One region of the Klebsiella sp. NPDC088457 genome, then DNA from elsewhere that is predicted to be linked to it. Evidence: predicted binding sites of a transcription regulator. Region 1 holds the regulator's gene; the other holds the start of a gene.
What was found. The regulator PurR, encoded in region 1, represses purine synthesis genes. The targets are predictions, from matches to a motif close to CANGCAAACGTTTGCNTG.

Region 1 (7,217 bases):
CATTGATGTTTGGGCGACCTGAGCAAGGATCACCGGAATTGCCAGGGCTAATAACTGACGCGCTTCAATAAAATACTTCTGCACGTGAACACCTTTTATATTGTTGTTATTTTGCGACTAAAAAAGCCGCCTTAGATGGCAGCAAGAAGAAAGAGCAGAGGGATTTGCCAGACTATTGTAGCGAGGATACGCCATTAAGCCAGTGAAAAAATGGTAGGGGCACGATGCGCGCTGGCAACCTTTTTTACCAGCTGTTATTGTTCCAGGCAGGTATAACGGTAATGATACCGTCACGAAAGTCTACAGGAGCAAAGCATGTTTACTGGCATTGTGCAGGGGACCGCTAAAGTGGTGTCCATTGATGAAAAACCCAATTTTCGCACCCATGTGGTGGAGCTGCCGGAGCATATGCTCGCAGGCCTCGAAACCGGGGCATCGGTGGCGCACAATGGCTGTTGTCTGACGGTTACCGAAATTGACGGACCGCGCATCAGTTTTGATCTGATGAAAGAGACGCTGCGTATTACTAACCTCGGTGCGGTGCAGGAAGGCGACGTGGTCAACGTGGAGCGCGCGGCCAAGTTCAGCGATGAAATCGGTGGGCACCTGATGTCCGGGCATATTATGACCACCGCGGAAGTCGTCAAGATCCTGACCTCGGAAAATAACCGGCAGATCTGGTTTAAGGTCCAGGATCCGACCCTGATGAAATATATTCTGTATAAAGGCTTTATTGGCGTCGACGGAATTAGCCTGACGGTAGGTGAAGTCACTCCGACGCGTTTCTGCGTACATCTGATCCCGGAAACGCTCCAGCGCACGACGCTGGGGGCGAAAAAACTCGGCGACCGGGTGAATATCGAGATCGACCCGCAGACTCAGGCGGTGGTGGATACCGTCGAGCGGGTGCTGGCGGCGAAAGAAGCGGCGCAAAAAATCAGCGAAGAGTAACGCAGAATTAACGGCAGCATAGCAGCATAAAAGAAAAATCCCCCGTATTACCGGGGGATTTTTTTACCGAGCGACGCGGAGTCCATTTTCGGCGCCGCGGGAAAAGACCACCTGCCAGAGCTGAATATCCCGCGCACGAAAAGCGCCTGCGCAGGCATTCAGGTAGTAACTGAACATGCGTTTAAAACGTTCCGAGTAGTTATCGGCGATTTCCGGCCAGCTGGCCAGAAAACGCTCATACCAGGCCATCAGCGTCGTGTCGTAATCGGCCCCGATGTTGTGCCAGTCCTCCATCACGAAATGCGATTCGCTGGCCTGCGCAATCTGGCGCACCGACGGTAAGCAGCCGTTAGGGAAGATATATTTATTAATCCATGGATCGACGTTGTGGTCCGTTTTTTTCGAACCAATGGTGTGCAGTAAGAAACGGCCATCGGCGCTCAGGTTGCGGTCGACCACCGAAAAGTAGGTGTCATAGTTTTTAGGGCCGACGTGTTCAAACATCCCGACGGAAACAATACGGTCAAAACTATCATCTAAGTCGCGATAGTCCTGCAGCAAAATAGTGACGTCTAGCCCTTCGCAGCGCTGTTGCGCCATTTTTTGCTGTTCTGCAGAAATGGTGACGCCGACCACGCTAACCTGGTAATTTTTGGCCATGTAATAAGCCAGGCCGCCCCAGCCGCAGCCAATATCCAGCACCCGCATGCCTGGCTCCAGCTCCAGCTTGCGGCAAATAAGATCGAGTTTTGCCTGCTGAGCTTGTTCCAGCGTTTGCGCATCTTTCCAGTAAGCACAGGAATATTGCATATAGGGGTCGAGCATGCGGCTGAAAAGATCGTTGCCAAGATCGTAGTGCTCTTTGCCGACGATCCACGCACGTTTTTTACTTTGTAGATTGAACAGGCGTGCGCTCGCGATACGCAGCGTGTCTTTCAGATGGTGAGGAAGCTGACTTTCCAGTCCGGCGCGAAGCACTTTATGGAAGAATATATCCAGCCGTTCGCAATCCCACCAGCCGTCCATATAACTTTCACCTAACCCCAGAGACCCTTCCTGTAAAACACGTTTAAAAAAGAGCGGGTTTTTAATCCGGAGATCGGAGGGGGCGGGCCCATTAATTTCAATGCCCGCGCGACCGAGCAACTCGGCTGCAATTCGGTACCAGTCGTCGTTTGGTACGCTTACTTCTTCTATACACGATGAACTCATAGCTTCTCCATCACGCCCAAGTGATCAGAACCTTAAAACAGCGTAGACGCTTTTTTGGCTTTGTGAGAAATCTCACGGAATATCCGTGAAGCTGCTATCCGACGTAGAACAGAGGAAGGGTGATAACCCTTGCCGAAAGGCCTTCCATGGTGAAACGGGATGCATCCTGCCCCCGTTAAGTGCAATAAACTTTCTATTTATGTGATGCCGGATCCAGTATAGGCCGCTAATATCGGGCTTTCAATAAAAATATATTAGCAGGCTAATTACTGTACGATAACATCAGTGAAATAATTCTATGCATGCGACGACTCCGTCGTCAGGCAGGCGGTATGACGCTGCATGAGGTATCCAATCCCGGCCAGCGCAATCGAGACCAGCATCACGCTGGTGGTGGTCAGCAGCGGAGTGGCGATCAGCGCGGAAACCAGCAAACTGGTCAGGAAGCACAGGCCGAGCTGCAGGGTGTTCTGCAGCGCCGCGGCGCGGCCGGTGGCCTGCGGGAACGGCTTCAGCGCTTGGGCGACGACGATCGGGTAAATACCGCCGTTAACAATCGCCATGACGCAGAAGGGCACCATCAACGCAACAATTGATACATCCGCCAGTCGGCCAACCAGCCAGGTGGCCGCGACGCTGACGGCGAAAATCACCAGCAGCCACGGGAGCAGCTGATTTCCCTGCCATTTTTGTAGCGCCGCGCGACAGCCATAGCCGCCAACTAAAAAGGCGATGGTCTGCGGGACATAGCTCAGGCCAATGGCGGTGGGGCCATAGCCCATCTCGTGCAGAATAAACGGTGAGCCGGTCAGCCAGGCGAAAAAGCTGGCGGAGCAGGCGGCGTAAATCAGTACATTACCGCTGTACTCGCGGGAGCGCAGCAGGGCAAGGAAGGGCAGCTTTTGCGCAGTGGCGCCGGGCTGCCTGTTCGCCGGTTTAAGCCGCAGGGCCGGCAGCATCAGCAGCACCGCGATAGCGAACAGGGTGGCGAAAATCGCCTGCCATTCGAGGTGCGTGAGTAACCAGCTGCCGAGCAGCGGCGCCAGCGCCGGAGATAAGCCCACCAGCGGCATAATGGTGGCAAAAATGCGGTTAGTGCGCTGGGCAGGGTAATAGTCGGTCACCATCGCCTGCCAGGTCACCGCCGCCGCGCAGACGCCGATGGCCTGAATAAAGCGCAGGACCAGCATCAGCGTGGCGTCACGCACCCACAGCATCCCGAGGCAGCTGATAGCGAAAATCGCCAGCCCGGACAGCAGAACCGGTTTGCGGCCGTAGCGGTCGGAAACCGGCCCCCAGAACAGCTGGCCGTGGGCGAAGCCGGCGAGGAATAAGCTCAAGCTGGCGCTCACCGATGCCGCTGAGGTATTCAGATCTTGTTGAATAGCTGAAAAAGCCGGCAGGTACATATCGGTGGCGAGGAAACCCAGCACGCTGAGTCCCGCCAGCCACACTAAAAATCCTTTCCCAGGTTGTTGCATAACATTCTCTTATAGATGCGGTCTGATGCCGCAGAGTGTAGGGAGTGCATAATGGCTTGTGAAACGCTAATATTTGCTACATGCATTCAAAAATTTTGCAGGCAGAATATGTGGTCCGAATACTCACTCGAAGTCGTTGATGCTGTTGCCCGCAACGGTAGCTTTAGCGCAGCGGCGCAGGAGCTGCATCGCGTACCTTCAGCAGTCAGCTACACCGTACGCCAGCTCGAAGAGTGGCTGAAGGTTCCCCTTTTCGAACGTCGCCATCGCGATGTTGAACTCACCCCGGCCGGGATCTGGTTTTTACAGGAAGGGCGTTCTGTTATCAAAAAAATGCAGATCACCCGCCAGCAGTGTCAGCAGATTGCCAACGGCTGGCGCGGGCAGCTGTCGATCGCCGTCGATGACATTGTTAAACCGGCGCGTATGCGGCAGATGATCGTCGATTTTTATCGCCACTTTCCCGATGTCGAACTGATTGTTTTTCAGGAGGTGTTTAACGGCGTCTGGGACGCGCTGGCCGACGGACGCGTGGAACTGGCGATTGGTGCGACCCGCTCGATTCCGGTGGGCGGGCGCTACGCCTTTCGCGATATGGGGATGCTAAGCTGGCACTGCGTGGTGGCGAGCCATCATCCGCTGGCGCAGATGACGGGCCCGTTGAGCGATGATATGTTGCGCAACTGGCCGTCGCTGGTGAGGGAAGATACCTCCCGCTCGTTGCCGAAACGCACAACCTGGCTACTGGACAATCAGAAAAGGGTGGTGGTACCCGACTGGGAATCGTCGGCGACCTGCCTGTCGGCGGGACTCTGCGTCGGGATGGTGCCGACGCACTTTGCCCGTCCGTGGATCGACCGCGGCGAATGGACCGCGCTGGCGCTGGAAAATCCGTTCCCGGACGCGGCGTGCTGCCTGACCTGGCAGCAAAGCGATACTTCGCCGGCGCTCGCGTGGCTGCTGGATTATCTGGGCGACAGTGAAACGTTGAACCGCGAGTGGCTGCGGGCGCCGGAGTAACCGGCGCCGTGGGGAAGGTTAGCGGCGGTAGTCGACGAACGGGCCGTCAACGACCGAGCGGCGTTCCACCAGACGCGGGTGAACCTCGATCGACTGCGACTCTTCGCGCTTGTTGACGATACGATCCATCAGCATGTTGAAGGCGGCTTCGCCGAGAGAATCTTTCGGCTGATGAATGGTGGTCAATGCCGGGCTGAAATAGCGGGCGTTGCGCACGTTATCATACCCGATCAGCGAAATATCCTGCGGCACGCGCAGGCCCATTTCGTCCGCCGCGCAGATGGCGCCCATCGCCATGATGTCGCCGCCGCAGAATACCGCCGTCGGACGGTGCTGCTGGCTGAGGATCTGCTGCATCGCCCGGTAGCCGGATTCCGGTTCGAAATCTCCCTGAACAATCCAGCTTTCCGGAACGGAAATCTGCGCTTCTTTCATGGCTTGCATAAAGCCGGCCAGCCGTCCGGCACCGGTATTACGCTCCAGCGGGCCGGGGATCACGCCAATTTCACGGTGGCCGCGTTCGACCAGGTAGCGGCCAGCCATATAGCCGCCCTCGAAGGCGTTATCGATGACCGAATCGGTAAAGTCGGCCTTCGCTTCACCCCAGTCCATCACCACCATCGGAATGTGGCGGTACTCTTCCAGCATGCTCAATACCGATTCCGGGTATTCCGAGCACATCACCAGCAGGCCGTCGACGCGCTTTTGCGCCATCATCGACAGGTAGGCCTGCTGCTTTTCAAGATCGTTCCACGCATTGCCCAGAATCAGGGTATAGCCTTTCTGGAAGCAGCTTTTCTCTACGGCTTCGATAATCTCAGCGAAATAGGCCGCTTCGCTGCTGGTGGCCAGCAGGCCGATAGATTTGGTGTGATTAACCTTCAGACTGCGCGCAACCGCACTGGGGGAGTAGTGCAGCTCTTTGATCGCCGCCCAGACCGCGTTGCGGGTTTCTTCAGCAACGAAGCGGGTTTTGTTAATCACATGTGAAACTGTTGTAGTGGAAACGTTTGCGCGCTTCGCTACATCTTTAATTGTTGCCATTACTTCTCACTCCAGACCTTGACCTGATCGTCTGATTATCGGTACGTAAACGTTTGCCTATACACACCCTGAGTACAATGTTCAACATTGCATCACGTCGGGAAAACGACACAGAACGACAGGAAGGGGTCAATGGCCGATACGCTTTCAAATTAGCGTGGGATTTTGTCCGATCTTGCGGCAAAGGGGAAGAGCAAAAATGTGCATCACCCTAAATCTCAGAAGATTTTTACGCTATATTGTGCAAAAATGAGCAAGCTCACTTTTCATGTGGGGATAACAGGGGGAAAAATTGATGGATACAGATTTGAAGTTTTCGCTGACCACAACGATTATTGTTCTGGGTCTCATTGTTGCCGCCGGGCTGACGGCGGTACTGCACTGATTTTGCCGGGGGAGAGCGCTCTTTCCCCCAACGTCCCGCCATTATTATCAATTTTGCAAAAATCTTTTGCCATTCCGTTTACTTTTGTTTTTCTGTGATTGATGTCATGCTTTTGACTTCTGATGAGATGCCGTCGCTGAGGACGGTCTGCTGGAGTCATTGAATGAAAATCAACTTTCCCCTGTTAGCGCTGGCGATCGGCGCGTTTGGTATTGGTACGACGGAGTTTTCCCCGATGGGGCTGCTGCCGGTCATTGCCAAAGGTGTCGACGTCTCTATTCCGGCTGCGGGAATGCTGATCAGCGCGTATGCGATTGGCGTGATGGTCGGCGCGCCGCTGATGACCTTACTGCTCTCCCATCGCGCGCGCAGAAATGCGCTGATTTTCCTGATGGCGATCTTTACTCTCGGCAACGTCCTCTCCTCAATGGCGCCGGATTACACGACCTTGCTGATCTCGCGCATTATCACCAGCCTTAATCACGGCGCTTTCTTTGGCCTGGGGTCGGTGGTTGCGGCGAGCGTAGTGCCAAAACACAAGCAGGCCAGCGCGGTGGCGACGATGTTTATGGGGTTGACCATCGCCAATATTGGCGGCGTTCCGGCGGCAACCTGGCTGGGTGAAACCATCGGCTGGCGGATGTCGTTTCTCGCTACCGCGGGCCTCGGTCTGGTGGCGATGGCCAGCCTGTGGTTCTCTCTGCCAAAAGGCAGCGCCGGCGAGCGGCCGAATGTTAAACAGGAGCTCACCGTGCTGATGCGTCCGCAGGTGCTTTCCGCGCTGCTGACCACGGTGCTGGGGGCCGGGGCCATGTTTACCCTCTATACCTATATTTCGCCGGTGCTGCATACCATTACGCATGCGTCGCCGCTGTTCGTCACCGCGATGCTGGTGCTGATTGGCGTCGGCTTCTCGCTGGGCAACTACCTGGGCGGTAAGTTTGCCGACCGTTCCGTTTCCGGCACGCTGAAAGGCTTTCTGCTGCTGCTGATGGTTATCATGCTGGCGATTCCGCTGCTGGCGCAAACCCAGGTGGGGGCGGCGATTAGCATGGTGGTGTGGGGAGCGGCGACCTTTGCCGTGGTACCGCCGCTGCAAATGCGCGTGATGCGCGTCGCTCATG
Region 2 (7,217 bases), on a different contig from region 1:
GCAGCCCGCTGCTGTGGGCGGTCCTGGCAGGGGCGGTGGTGCTGGCGCTGCTGTGCGGCCTGCTGGGGTGGGGTCTGCTGTGGGTGTTGAAGCGGGTGACGCTGAAAGCGCTGCCTTTGCGCCTCGCGGTGAACCGTCTGCTGCGTCAACCGTGGTCGACGCTAAGCCAGCTGGCGGCTTTCTCGCTGTCGTTTATGCTGTTAGCCTTACTGCTGGTTCTGCGTGGCGATCTGCTGGATCGCTGGCAGCAGCAGCTCCCGCCGGAAAGCCCCAACTACTTTCTGATTAATATTGCGCCGGATCAGGTTGCGCCGGTGAAAACCTTCCTCGCGGGGCACCAGGTGACGGCGAGCGAGTTTTACCCGATTGTTCGCGCCCGTCTGACGCAGATTAACGGTCAGGCGACGGAGGGGAGCAAGGACGAGGCGCTGAACCGTGAGCTGAACCTGACCTGGCGCAGCGAGCGGCCGGATCATAATCCGCTGGTGGCCGGAAGCTGGCCGCCGAAAGCCGGGGAGGTCTCTATTGAGGAAGGCCTGGCGCAGCGGCTGGGGATTAAGCCCGGAGATAGCGTGACCTTTACCGGCGATACCCAGGACTTCAGAGCTAAAGTCACCAGCGTGCGCAAGGTGGACTGGGAGAGCCTGCGGCCCAACTTCTTCTTTATCTTCCCGCCGAACGCGCTCGACGGGCAGCCGCAGAGCTGGCTGACCAGTTTCCGCTGGGATAATGGCAGTACGCTGCTGACGCAGCTTAACCGTGAATTCCCCACCGTCAGCCTGCTGGATATTGGGGCGATTCTTCGTCAGGTGGGCCAGGTATTAACCCAGGTCAGCCGGGCGCTGGAGGTGATGGTGGTGCTGGTGACCGCCTGCGGCATTTTGCTGCTGCTGGCTCAGGTTCAGGTCGGTATGCGTCAGCGTTATCAGGAGCTGGTGGTCTGGCGGACGCTGGGGGCCGGGAAATCACTACTGCGTACCACCCTGTGGGCCGAGTTCGCTCTGCTGGGCGTGGTTTCCGGGCTGGTGGCGGCGATAGGGGCGGAGGTGGCGCTGGCGATGCTGCAAACCAAAGTTTTTGATTTTCCGTGGACGCCGGACTGGCGACTGTGGGTGATGCTGCCGCTGTGCGGCGCCTTCCTGCTGTCATTATGCGGCGGCTGGCTGGGGCTGCGCTTATTGAAGGGCAAGGCGCTGTTTCGTCAATTCAGCCACTAGTTATTTTGCATTTTGATGACGCGCCGGTGAAATCACCGGCGCTTTTTTTTTAAGCGCACAAAATGATAAGTTGCTGATTTTTAAGAGCACTAAACATTAAAAAACCGACAACACGGCGAGTCAAATCGCAGTTAATATTCAACCAGGAATTATAAGGTTGCTTATTACTCGAGGAGAAAGCATGGCACATAAAATAAAAGCGCTGGCGATGACGATCGGCGCGACCCTGGCGTTAACCTCTTTCGCATCCCAGGCTGAGATTACGCTGCTGAAACAAGACCCGCAGGCCGGGGATCCGTTGAGCCGCCTGAATTTCACCGTCGGCGGGAGTATTCGTCCGCAGTTCAACATGATGTCCGGTGACGGTGACAAAGGTTCTTATAAGCGTAATGGCTTTGATGGCGGCACCCGTTTCCGCTTCGCCGCGGATTATTATCTGTTTGATGATATTAGCTGGATCAGCTATTACGAGCTGGGGGTGAATATTCCGGCGCTGTTTGACTGGGATAACCACTATGCGGAAGGCGCCAATAATACCTCGCGCCGTATGCTCTATACCGGGCTGAAGAGCGACACCTGGGGGACCTTAACCTACGGTCAGCAAAACAGTATCTACTACGACGTGGTCGGGGTGAAAACCGATATCTGGGATTACGACATGGTCGCCCAGGCGCCGGGCAACGGGATTAACGGCGACTACGATGGTTCGTATCGCTCTCGTAATATGCTGAAATATAAGAAAACCGTTGGCGATGTCGATCTTTATGCCTCTTATCTGTTCGAGGATAGCGAATATCTGCCGGGCAATGGCCTGCGCTATAAGCGTAAAGGCGGCGGTTCGGTGGGCGCGGATTACCACATCACCAGAGATCTGACCTGGGGTACCGCGTGGAACTACACCCGTGCCGAAATGCGCGATCCGTCAAGCGCGGATAATAAATCCTACGATCAGAATATCGTGGGTACGGCGCTAAGCTGGACGCCGGATAACTGGACCTTCTCCTTCGGCGGCGGCTGGTATCAGAACTTCCTGACCACCAAAAAAGCCGACGTCGACAACTACTTCGCCGGAGATGCCTGGGGGATTGAGTACTTCGCCGGGTATACCTTCCCGGTTGGTCAGTACGCGGTTAAATCTGTTCAGCCGTACTTTATGGGCGATCGCCTGGAGTACGTGAATGGCCGCAACTATCAGCGAATTGATAACGGTCTGGGGATTAGCTTCCAGCTGGATTATGGTTTCCGCGTCGATTACGAGCACGTCTTTACCTCCAGCACCGACAACCTGGGCGATATGAATCTGGTGCGTCTGCGCTACGACTTCTAAGCCATCACCCTCAGCGCAGCGCGATGCCGTTTATCCCCGGTTCGCGCTGCGCTTAGCCGGGTTACAAGAACGACGGCTTAAGAGGTAGCCCGGTAAGGCGTAAACCGCGACCCGGGAGCCGCAGGTCAGCGCGCCAGCCAGGAGGCGACGTCGTACCAGGTACCGCGGAAGATGATTTTGTCCGCTTTTTTACTGAGCTGATAGCGGTACATCGGATCGTAATATTCTTGCAACAGCGGAATCAGCCAGCTGAAATGAGCTTCGCTACTGGCGTTGCGCAACTGTTTCGCCAGCGCGTCGTCGAGCAGGGCGGTGAGCTGGGCAAAACGCTGTAGTCCCAGGCGACGGCGAATGGCGAACAGGCCGTGATGCAGATATTCGCTGTATTCCTGCCAGCCTTTCTCCTCGCCATAAGCGGCGATAAAGTCGCGGTGCATACGTTCAAAATACTCTTCCCGCAGGCGTTCCAGACGGATAGCAAACGGGTCTTCGACCACCGCCAGCGGCGATTGCGCCATTCGCTGACGCAGACATTCCGGCAGATGATTCGCGCCGATCGTATGCCCTTCATCTTCCAGCACCCAGCGGCTGTGCTGCCGCGCTTTTTTTAGCATCGCCACGGCCAGGTGGTTTTCAAATGTTGCCTGCGCGTGCTGTTCGCGCAACGTGCGGCCAAACGATGAACCGCGATGGTGGGCGAGGCCTTCCAGATCGATCCCATCGGCACGTGAACAGACCAGCTGGGTTTTACCGTTGCCGGTGCAGCCGCCGATCAGCACGATCGGCCGCTGGACCAGCTCTTCGGTGAGTTGCATGGCGGCCTGGCGCAGCGCTTTATAGCCGCCGACGATCGCCGGGTAATCGATGCCGGATTCGCGCAGCCATTGCTGCACGATGTGGGAACGCTGGCCGCCGCGCGCGCAGCACAGATAGCCCTGAGGATAGCGTAGGCAGGCTTCACGCCATGCCGCGATGCGGCTGTCCCGCAGTTCGCCGTTCACCAACCGATGGCCCAGCGCTAAAGCCGCTTCAGCTCCCTGGCGTTTATAGCAGATACCGACGGCTGCGCGTTCCTCATCATTCATCAGCGGTAGGTTAAGCGCTGCGGGGAGCGCGCTTTGGCGGAATTCGACCGGGGCGCGGACGTCAATGAGTGGCGTATCCGCCGTGAGAATGGTGCGGTAATCCGTCCCATTTGTCATGGGTCATCCTTCTGAAGTCAAACGGAATGCATCTTTAAAGCGAGAAAATCTTTAAAGCAAGGAGGGGATTCTACGCGCCTGAATGTATGCCGGGGAAGGGGGAAGATCAATTCCCCGGCAAATAGCCGTTCGCATGCAGGCTGCAGATGCGCTGGCGGCGGTTCTGCAACCTGCATGGGTCAGGAGAGAGAGGTCAACTGAGATTGTGCCCAGAAAACACCGCTGGCGTACTCGGGCGGCAGTAAGGGTTTCAACGCTTCCAGCGTCGCGCTCAGACGGTCGGTATCGCTATCGGTCAGGTTCAGGTGACCCACTTTGCGCCCCGGACGTACCTCTTTATCGTACCAGTGCAGATGTACCAGCGGCAGCTTCAGCCAGTCGTAATTAAGCCCGGTGCCGATCAGGTTGATCATCACCGACGGGCTGTTTACCACCGGCGGCGGCAGCGGTAATCCGACGATCGCCCGCAGATGTAGCTCGAACTGGCTGATGGAGGCGCCGTTCTGCGTCCAGTGGCCGCTGTTATGCACGCGCGGCGCCAGCTCGTTAATCAGCAGGCCGTCGGCGGTGACGAAACACTCCATCGCCATCACGCCGACGTAGTTCAGCTCGTTCATAATCGCTGAAAGCATGTTTTCAGCCTGATCCTGCTGGCGGGCATTGGCCTGCGGGAAGGCGACGCTGGCGCGCAGAATACCGTCCTGATGCAGATTGCGGGTCAGCGGATAGAATACCGTGCTGCCATCCCGCGCGCGGGCGCCAACCAGTGAGACTTCGGCAGAAAAGTTGATACCCTGCTCAACGATACATTCGCCGTAGTTATCATCTGGCAGCTGGGCGATGTCGCTTTCAGCCAGGCGCCATTGGCCACGACCGTCGTAACCGCCGACGCGGCGTTTCACGATGGCCAGCTCGCCGAGACGCGCGAATATCGCCGGCCACTCATTTTTATCCGCCAGCAGCTGCCACGGCGCGGTGGCGAGCCCCAGCTTGTCGAACAGCTGCTTTTGCGTCAGACGATCGGCAATAATCGGGAATACGTCGCGGTTAACAAACGCCGGATGGCGCGCCAGCTCGCGGGTGAGCGCCGTTTCCGGCCAGCGTTCGATTTCTGCGGTGATCACGCTTTGCTGAAACGGCACCGCTTCAGGATCGGCCTCAAGGCCGACCGGCCAGACGGCGATACCCAGCGGTTCGCCGGCCTGACGCAGCATACGGCCTAACTGGCCGTTGCCGAGGATGCAGACCTGCTTCATGCCGCACCCCGCGGGTCCGGATTCTCCAGCACTTCATCGGTCTGGGCCTGACGCCAGGCGCGCAGGCGCTGATGCAGTTCAGCATCGTGCTGAGCCAGAATCTGCGCCGCCAGCAGGGCCGCGTTGGCGGCACCGGCTTTGCCGATGGCCAGCGTGCCGACCGGGATCCCGCGCGGCATCTGGACGATGGAGTAAAGACTGTCTACGCCGCTTAACGCCGCGCTTTGTACCGGAACGCCTAAGACCGGCACCAGCGTTTTCGCCGCAATCATGCCCGGCAGATGCGCCGCGCCGCCCGCGCCGGCAATAATCACCTGATAACCGTTGCTTTCCGCGCCTTCGGCGAAGCTGAACAGTTTATCGGGCGTGCGGTGTGCGGAGACCACTTCAACATGGTACGGCACGTTCAGGGCATCAAGGATTTCTGCGGTAAACTGCATGGTAGCCCAGTCGCTTTTGGACCCCATCACGATGGCGATACGCGCCGAATTATTGCGGGAAGACATGCGTCTTAAAACTCCTGTGGGTGTGCTTCACACTGCTTTAGAGGCCACAGAGAATAACATGATCTTCTGGCAAGGAAAACGGTTGCGTCACCTGAGATAAGGTGAAAAAACGCGGAAAATTACCACGGGAAAGGAATCAGTTCGACGTCGTCTTTGCTGACTTTGACCATTGAGCCTTCGCTGTGCCACGCCCCGAGGACCACGCGAAAAGCGGGTTCGCCGTTGGCGTTTAATGAATGGATGGCAGGGCGATGGGTATGGCCATGAATCAACCATTGCACCCGATGTTTTTCCATGACATTAACCACGGCCTGCGGATTAACATCCATAATCGCCATCGACTTGCTGCTGTTGGCCGCCTTGCTGTCGGCGCGCATTCTCGCGGCAATGCGACGGCGAATAAACAGCGGCAGGGCAAGGAACAGACGTTGAATCCACGGCGTATGCACTTTGGCGCGAAAGGCCAGATAGCCGGCATCATCGGTGCAGAGCGTGTCGCCATGCATAATCAGTACCCGGTGACCGTACAGCTCGAGCACCTTTTCTTCCGCCAGCAGGGTCATACCGCAGGCGCGTGCAAAGCGCTGGCCTATGAGAAAATCACGGTTACCGTGAATGAAATAGCAGGGGACGCCCGAGCGGGTTAACTCGTTCAGCGCAGAGGCGATTTCCTGATGCAACGGGTTTGGGTCGTCATCGCCGATCCAGGCTTCAAACAGATCGCCGAGGATATACAGCGCATCGGCCTCGCGGGCTTCTCCACGCAAAAAGCGCAGAAAACCGGCGGTGATCGCCGGTTCTTCTGTTTGCAGGTGCAAATCCGCAATAAAAAGTGTCGCCACGAATTACTCGCTGAGGGTGACGCTTTTGATCACAACGTCTTCTTTCGGCACATCCTGATGCATGCCGCTACGGCCGGTAGCAACCGCTTTGATTTTGTCGACCACGTCCATGCCTTCAACAACTTCGGCAAATACGCAGTAGCCCCAACCCTGCAGGCTTTCGCCAGAGAAGTTCAGGAAGTCGTTATCGACAACGTTGATGAAGAACTGCGCGGTGGCGGAGTGAGGCGCCTGAGTACGGGCCATTGCCAGCGTACCGCGGGTGTTTTTCAGGCCGTTGTTGGCTTCATTCTGAATCGGGGATTTGGTGGTTTTCTGCTCCATGCCCGGCTCAAAACCGCCGCCCTGGATCATGAACCCGTTGATAACACGGTGGAAAATGGTGTTGTCGTAGAAACCTTCGCGGCAGTAGTCCAGGAAGTTTTTAACTGTTTCCGGCGCTTTGTCGTCAAACGTTTTGATTACGATATCGCCATGATTAGTGTGGAAAGTAACCATTTTTGCATCCTGTTCCGATAATTGTGGTGCTAAACCCAAAGTTGGGCGTGACATAAGGGGCTGTTATAGCATAACCGCAGGGTTCGATCACCTTGCATTGTGTGCTGCTTCGGGGTTGAATTAAGGTTAGAATACGCGACCTATATCCACACACGTCTACACGGAATCTTCGATGTTAAAAATTTTTAATACACTGACGCGCCAAAAAGAAGAGTTTAAACCTATCCATGCCGGGGAAGTGGGCATGTACGTGTGTGGTATTACCGTTTACGATCTCTGTCATATCGGCCATGGCCGTACTTTCGTCTCTTTCGACGTCGTTGCCCGCTATCTGCGTTTTCTCGGCTATAAGCTGAAGTATGTCCGCAA

Region 2: the regulator PurR is predicted to act here: its motif matches at 5,580-5,597, upstream of purE (5-(carboxyamino)imidazole ribonucleotide mutase).

The regions. Positions count from the first base shown of each region.
Region 1 is NZ_JBJDNH010000003.1:6,741-13,957, reverse strand. It holds gene mdtK (MdtK family multidrug efflux MATE transporter) at 1-84, opposite strand, end outside; gene ACI2JR_RS03155 (riboflavin synthase subunit alpha) at 316-951, shown strand; gene cfa (cyclopropane fatty acyl phospholipid synthase) at 1,015-2,163, opposite strand; gene punC (purine nucleoside transporter PunC) at 2,460-3,644, opposite strand; gene punR (DNA-binding transcriptional activator PunR) at 3,753-4,664, shown strand; gene purR (HTH-type transcriptional repressor PurR) at 4,683-5,708, opposite strand; gene ACI2JR_RS03130 (cytochrome bd-I oxidase subunit CydH) at 6,004-6,093, shown strand; gene ACI2JR_RS03125 (MFS transporter) at 6,257-7,217, shown strand, end outside.
Region 2 is NZ_JBJDNH010000022.1:80,046-87,262, forward strand. It holds gene ybbP (putative ABC transporter permease subunit YbbP) at 1-1,217, shown strand, start outside; gene ACI2JR_RS15610 (porin) at 1,399-2,544, shown strand; gene mnmH (tRNA 2-selenouridine(34) synthase MnmH) at 2,670-3,746, opposite strand; gene purK (5-(carboxyamino)imidazole ribonucleotide synthase) at 3,926-5,002, opposite strand; gene purE (5-(carboxyamino)imidazole ribonucleotide mutase) at 4,999-5,508, opposite strand; gene lpxH (UDP-2,3-diacylglucosamine diphosphatase) at 5,628-6,350, opposite strand; gene ppiB (peptidylprolyl isomerase B) at 6,354-6,848, opposite strand; gene cysS (cysteine--tRNA ligase) at 7,021-7,217, shown strand, end outside.